DNA from 2 places in the Paenibacillus sp. sptzw28 genome. Region 2 is predicted to be linked to the other one. Evidence: a T-box and tRNA genes for the amino acid it is inferred to sense, from the RefSeq annotation. Region 2 holds a T-box; the other holds one or more tRNA genes.
The links. The T-box of region 2 lies ahead of leuS (leucine--tRNA ligase). A T-box ahead of a tRNA ligase gene usually reads a tRNA of that ligase, here a tRNA-Leu.
Positions count from the first base shown of each region.

Region 1: it has a tRNA-Leu gene. The T-box ahead of leuS (leucine--tRNA ligase) is inferred to sense a tRNA for this amino acid. The anticodon was not compared.

Region 1 covers NZ_CP080545.1:889,651-893,051, reverse strand. The annotation lists gene KZ483_RS04215 (ABC transporter substrate-binding protein) at 1-376, opposite strand, end outside; gene KZ483_RS04210 (AraC family transcriptional regulator) at 400-1,455, shown strand; tRNA gene KZ483_RS04205 (tRNA-Leu) at 1,600-1,682, opposite strand; tRNA gene KZ483_RS04200 (tRNA-Lys) at 1,719-1,794, opposite strand; tRNA gene KZ483_RS04195 (tRNA-Gln) at 1,804-1,878, opposite strand; tRNA gene KZ483_RS04190 (tRNA-Val) at 1,883-1,958, opposite strand; tRNA gene KZ483_RS04185 (tRNA-Glu) at 1,973-2,047, opposite strand; tRNA gene KZ483_RS04180 (tRNA-Thr) at 2,056-2,131, opposite strand; tRNA gene KZ483_RS04175 (tRNA-Asn) at 2,136-2,211, opposite strand; rRNA gene KZ483_RS04170 (23S ribosomal RNA) at 2,327-3,401, opposite strand, start outside.
Region 2 covers NZ_CP080545.1:4,418,498-4,421,898, reverse strand. The annotation lists gene KZ483_RS20335 (CvfB family protein) at 1-535, shown strand, start outside; gene KZ483_RS20330 (class I SAM-dependent DNA methyltransferase) at 535-1,305, shown strand; T-box leader at 1,401-1,632, shown strand; gene leuS (leucine--tRNA ligase) at 1,683-3,401, shown strand, end outside.

The DNA of each region.
Region 1 (3,401 bases), 2.6 Mb from region 2:
TCGTTAAATCAAGCAGTACATTCCGTTTCTGGAATGCGCGGTAATCGGTAGCGCCAAGAAAGAACACGTCCGGAGCCGCATTCCCGGCCAGCATGGTCAGTAATTTCTGTGTATATTGCGCACCTGGAACCGGTTGATAATCGACTTTAATATTGGGATTCTCCTTCATGAATTTCTCTATGCCCTTCTTGACGCTTTTCGTTTCCAGAGGACTTGCTTCCCAGCCCATAAACTTCAGCGTAACTTTTCCCTTTCCGGTTGCAGCCGTATTACCGGAACTTGTGTTGTCCCCCGTGCCGCTTCCACCACCGCTAGAGCAAGCGGCAACCACTAATGAGCATAGCAGCACAATAAGAATAGTCCGAGCATTTCTCATCTGAAAGACCCTCCTCCAAATAATTGAACAGGCTTCTCTTTCGATGTTACACGGAGATAGTAACCGATTACACGTTCATAATATCACAAGCTTTTATCTGTGTAAGTAGTCGCTCAACAACATTAGGTGGACGAATCCGACTTATTGTAATCGCTTTCTTTTTCCAATTGACAGCGGGAGGCGACATCATGACGTTCTTAAAGACATCCATCAAAAAGCCGGTCGAGTTTATCAGCTGCGGACACTTTATGTCAGATGCTCCGTGGCGCCATGCAAATCGGTCCATTGATTCATTTGAGATCATCATCGGGGTTCACAAATGCCTCTACATCGAGCAGAATCTTAGACAGTACGAGGTAAAGCCGGGTGATGTTTTGCTGCTTCTTCCGGGCAGCGCTCATAATGGGTATAAGGAATGCGAAGAAGGCGTTTCGTTCTTCTGGTTTCATTTTCTGACCAATGAGCACTATGAGCTCCTAGACGAGGGGTGTTTAGATGATGAATTGTCTGATCTGAACAAGCCTGATTTCGTAAAATTCTGCTCGAATGTATACCTGCCGATTCTCTCTAAGCCAGCTGCAATCGAAAAGGTAAATATCTTATTCCAGCAGCTCCAGCATGTTGCAAATGCCAATTATTATTCGCGGCAGGCGGCACATTATATAGCCACCTCCCTGCTGATCGAATTATCGGAACAGATGATTAGCGATCATCAGAAATCTCCGGAAAAACCCCAGGGCGAACGCAACATCGCGGCAATAATTGAATGGATCCGAATCCACGCCCTTGAAGACCTGCAGGTTTCGATGATTGCTGAGAAATTTAACTACAATAAAGACTATCTCTCGCGGTTTTTCAAAAAGAGAACCGGCTATAACCTACAGGAGTATATCCATCTTATCAAAGTTTCCAAGGCGAAGGATCTTCTTACCCGAAGCTCGAGAAGTATAAAGTCAATATCCGAAAAAATCGGGATACACGATGATAAGTACTTCATGCGCCTTTTTAAAACATATGAAAACATGACTCCCACAGAGTATAGAAAAGCGTTTTATAAAAATCATACCAACAATCATTAAGTTTCCGTGCATCAATGCTGAATTAAGTATCAATCGACTCTGAAACCCACGTGGGCAGCATACCTCGTTTTATGCGGTATTTAACGCTATAAAATAAAAAAAGCTCTCAGGATCATAAGATCGTGAGAGCTTGATTTATGTAGTTGGTGCGCGTAGAGGGACTTGAACCCCCACGGTCGCCCGCCAGATCCTAAGTCTGGTGCGTCTGCCAATTCCGCCATACGCGCACGATTTGTATGAACCATTTTCAATTAGGTAGAAAATGGTGAGCCATGAAGGACTCGAACCTTCGACACCCTGATTAAAAGTCAGGTGCTCTACCAACTGAGCTAATGGCTCAAAATAAAATGGCTGGGGATCTAGGATTCGAACCTAGGAATGACGGAGTCAAAGTCCGTTGCCTTACCGCTTGGCTAATCCCCATTAATGGTGGAGGCTGACGGGATCGAACCGCCGACCCTCTGCTTGTAAGGCAGATGCTCTCCCAGCTGAGCTAAGCCTCCAGGAAAGTTGTGGATGGTGACCCGTAGGGGATTCGAACCCCTGTTACCTCCGTGAAAGGGAGGTGTCTTAACCCCTTGACCAACGGGCCATATGTACTGGAGCTCTCAACCGGGATCGAACCGGTGACCTCATCCTTACCATGGATGCACTCTACCTACTGAGCTATGAGAGCATAATGGCTCCCCGAACAGGACTCGAACCTGTGACAACTCGATTAACAGTCGAGTGCTCTACCAACTGAGCTATCAGGGAACGATATTTCGGGTTAATTACACCCTGAAAACTGGATACGAACAGTTGTGAAACTCCTTTAGTCTTACGTTAACCTAAGAGCAGCGTGCGAAGTGAACGTTCAGGTGAACGTTCGTAGGATAAGCCCTCGACCGATTAGTATTCGTCAGCTGCACGCATTGCTGCGCTTCCACCTCGAACCTATCAACCTGGTCGTCTACCAGGGGTCTTACGAATTGGGAAATCTCATCTTGAGGGGGGCTTCACGCTTAGATGCTTTCAGCGCTTATCCCGTCCGTACTTGGCTACCCAGCGGTGCTCCTGGCGGAACAACTGGTACACCAGCGGTACGTCCATCCCGGTCCTCTCGTACTAAGGACAGCTCCTCTCAAATTTCCTACGCCCGCGACAGATAGGGACCGAACTGTCTCACGACGTTCTGAACCCAGCTCGCGTACCGCTTTAATGGGCGAACAGCCCAACCCTTGGGACCTACTTCAGCCCCAGGATGCGATGAGCCGACATCGAGGTGCCAAACCTCCCCGTCGATGTGGACTCTTGGGGGAGATAAGCCTGTTATCCCCAGGGTAGCTTTTATCCGTTGAGCGATGGCCCTTCCATGCGGTACCACCGGATCACTAAGCCCGACTTTCGTCCCTGCTCGACTTGTAGGTCTCGCAGTCAAGCTCCCTTATGCCTTTGCACGCTACGAATGATTTCCAACCATTCTGAGGGAACCTTTGGGCGCCTCCGTTACATTTTAGGAGGCGACCGCCCCAGTCAAACTGCCCACCTGACACGGTCCCTGTACCGGATGACGGTACCAGGTTAGAACTCCGATACGATCAGGGTGGTATCCCAACGATGCCTCCACCGAAGCTGGCGCTCCGGCTTCCAAGGCTCCCACCTATCCTGTACAGATCGTACCAAAGTCCAATATCAAGCTGCAGTAAAGCTCCATGGGGTCTTTCCGTCTTGTCGCGGGTAACCTGCATCTTCACAGGTATTAAAATTTCACCGGATCTCTCGTTGAGACAGCGCCCAAGTCGTTACGCCATTCGTGCGGGTCAGAATTTACCTGACAAGGAATTTCGCTACCTTAGGACCGTTATAGTTACGGCCGCCGTTTACTGGGGCTTCGGTTCATAGCTTCGGGTTGCCCCTTACCACTCCCCTTAACCTTCCAGCACCGGGCAGGCGTCAGCCCGTAT
Region 2 (3,401 bases):
GCACGATAAAATCGGTAGGCTTGTAGCGAAGGTAGCCTTCGAAGAAGAACTGGCCGAGCTTGCTTTCCGGGCTCCGGAATCTTGGCATAATACCTGGGTTGAAGGCTGGGTTACAAAGTCGCTTAAGATCGGCTCCTTCGTAATGATTGACGGAGGCGTGCTCGGCTTTGGCGCGATGGGGCATATTCCGGCTGACCAGCGCACAAGACCTTTACGACTCGGCGAGCGCGTTGAGGCGCGTGTTACGTTTGTCCGCGAGGACGGGCGGGTCAACCTGTCGATGACTCAGCGCAAGGAAGTCGGCCGAGTGGAGGACTCCGAGCGGATTCTGGACTTTCTCAAGGAACGTCCCAATGGCTCGATGCCATATTCCGATGACACTTCAGCAGATATCATTAAGCAGAAGTTTGGAATCAGTAAATCCGCATTCAAACGCGCAATGGGCAAGCTGATGCGTGAAGGGCTGGTGACACAGGACGGCAATTGGACACATCTTGTGAAAGGCGATGAGTCGGCTCGGGAGGGGGAATCGTAATGTGCGCGTACCGGCAATTTGCCGCAGTCTACGATCGGCTTATGGAGGATATGCCATATCCCGATTGGCTGCGCTTTGCGCGGGAGTGTTGGGAGCGTTACGGTATGCCCAAGACGGTCGTAGATCTGGGCTGCGGGACCGGGAGCATCGCTATTCCGTTGGCCCGATCCGGTTTTCATGTCTTCGGAATCGACCTCTCTGCGGATATGCTCACTATTGGACAGAGCAAGTGGGATGAATCGCCCCGGCAGGCGATCCGCTCCAATGCCGGCTCGATTCGCTGGCTTCAGCAAAACATGCGTGATTGGGAGCTGCCCGAACAGGTGGACACGGTCATATCCTTCTGCGACTGCATCAATTATTTGATCGAAGAAGAAGACGTGGAAGCTGCGTTCCGGGCGACATACGGCGGATTGAAACCCGGCGGCGTTTTTTTATTTGACGTTCATGCTCCTGTGACTCTTAAGCGTTATGCCGAAGAGCAGCCCTTTGTACTGGATGAGCGCGATGTCGCTTACATCTGGACTTGCGAACTGGACAGGGAACGCCTTGAAATCGAGCACCGATTGACGATTTTTGCACGTGACGGGAAGCAGGATATGCGGTTTAACCGGATTGAAGAAGTCCATGTTCAGCGGGCCTACGAGCCGGTTTGGATTCGCGGAGCTCTGGCGAGAGCGGGGTTCACCAAGGTGGAAGCATTTGCCGATTTCAAGCTGGAATTACCGGATAACAAATCGGAAAGGCTTTTTTTTGCCGCTGTAAAATGACGCTGCATGTAATCCGCTGCATCGCTATGCTCTTGACATAAGGTATCCGGCTATTTATAATCGAAATAACCATTTTTATGTATGAGAATAGTTATAGTATGGCGTCGACAAGGAGCAGTAGTTTACCTTCACTGGGAGCAGAGAGCCGGCGGTTGGTGCAAGCCGGTGCAGTGTGGAAGCGAACTCGCCTTGGAGCTGCGTGCGATCCGGATTTCCCGGCGAAGCGCGCCGTCTCGCCCGCGTTAAGGGTTTAGAGTGAGCAGCGGCAAAGCATGCAGGCTGTTAACTAGGGTGGTACCACGGGAAATCTAACCTCTCGTCCCTAGCGTTTACGCTGGGGATGGGAGGTTTTTTAGCGAAATTGGGAGGCAATGATTATGGCACAGGAACGCCAGGAGCAGCAAGGCTACAACCCTCTTGTTATCGAGCCGAAATGGCAGACGTACTGGGATGATAACAAGACATTCAAGACCACTGAAGACGCGGGAAAACCGAAGTTTTACGCGCTGGATATGTTTCCGTACCCGTCTGGCGCAGGGCTGCACGTAGGCCACCCGGAGGGCTATACGGCCACTGATATCGTATCCCGGTATAAAAGGATGCGCGGCTTCAATGTGCTTCATCCGATGGGCTGGGACGCGTTCGGTTTACCTGCCGAGCAGCATGCGCTTGATACTGGTGAGCATCCGCGCGATATAACGGTGAAGAACATTAACAACTTCCGCCGCCAGATCAAATCGCTCGGTTTCTCGTATGATTGGGACCGCGAGTTCAGCACGACCGATCCGGACTATTATAAATGGACACAGTGGATTTTTATCCAGCTGTACAACAAAGGCCTGGCTTATGTAGCGGAAGTTCCGGTAAACTGGTGTCCGGCCCTGGGCACGGTGCTGGCCAACGAAGAAGTTATCAACGGTTTAAGCGAACGCGGCAATCATCCGGTTATCCGCAAACCGATGCGCCAATGGGTATTGAAGATTACCGAATACGCGGAACGTTTGCTGGACGATCTTGAAGAGCTTGATTGGTCGGAAAGCATCAAAGATATGCAGCGTAACTGGATCGGCAAATCAACGGGCGCGGAAGTGACATTTGAAATAGAAGGTCATAACGATGCGCTGGCTGTGTTTACGACGCGGCCCGATACGCTGTTCGGTGCCACGTACTGCGTGCTGGCTCCCGAGCATGAGCTTGTTGCCCGCATTGCATCCGCGCAGCAGAAGGCTGCAGTGGAAGCGTATCAGGAAGCGGCAGCCCGTAAAAGCGATTTGGAAAGAACTGACCTTGCAAAAGACAAGACCGGCGTATTCACAGGAGCTTACGCGGTCAATCCCGTCAGCGGCGCAAAAGTGCCGATCTGGATTGCCGACTATGTGCTCGCCGGGTACGGAACAGGCGCAATTATGGCGGTGCCGGGTCACGATCAGCGCGACTGGGAATTCGCCAAGCAGTTTGATTTGCCTATTATCGAGGTGGTACAGGGCGGTAATGTTGCGGAAGAAGCGTTCGCAGGCGACGGTCCGCATATCAACTCCGGTTTTCTGGACGGCCTGAATAATGAAGAGGCAATTTCACGGATGATTGAATCACTGGAGGCATCAGGCAAAGGTAAAGGGAAGGTGACGTACCGCCTGCGCGATTGGCTCTTCAGCCGCCAGCGCTATTGGGGCGAGCCGATTCCGATACTCCATCTGGAGGATGGCACGATGAAGCCGGTACCGGACGATCAGCTCCCGCTGCTGCTGCCTGATGTCGAACAGATCAAACCCTCCGGTACGGGCGAGTCTCCGCTTGCAAATGTGACGGAATGGGTGGAAACCGTAGATCCGGAGACTGGGTTGAAGGCCCGCCGCGAAACGAACACGATGCCGCAGTGGGCAGGAAGCTGCTGGTATTACCTGCGGTTCATAGATCCGCACAATGAGAATGAGATTTGTTCGAAGGAAAAGCAGGCGGAATGGCTGCCTGTCGACTTGTATATCGGCGGTGCGGAGCATGCGGTGCTTCACCTGCTGTATGCCCGTTTCTGGCACAAGGTACTATACGATCTTGGCGTAGTGGCGACCAAGGAACCGTTCCATAAGCTTGTGAAT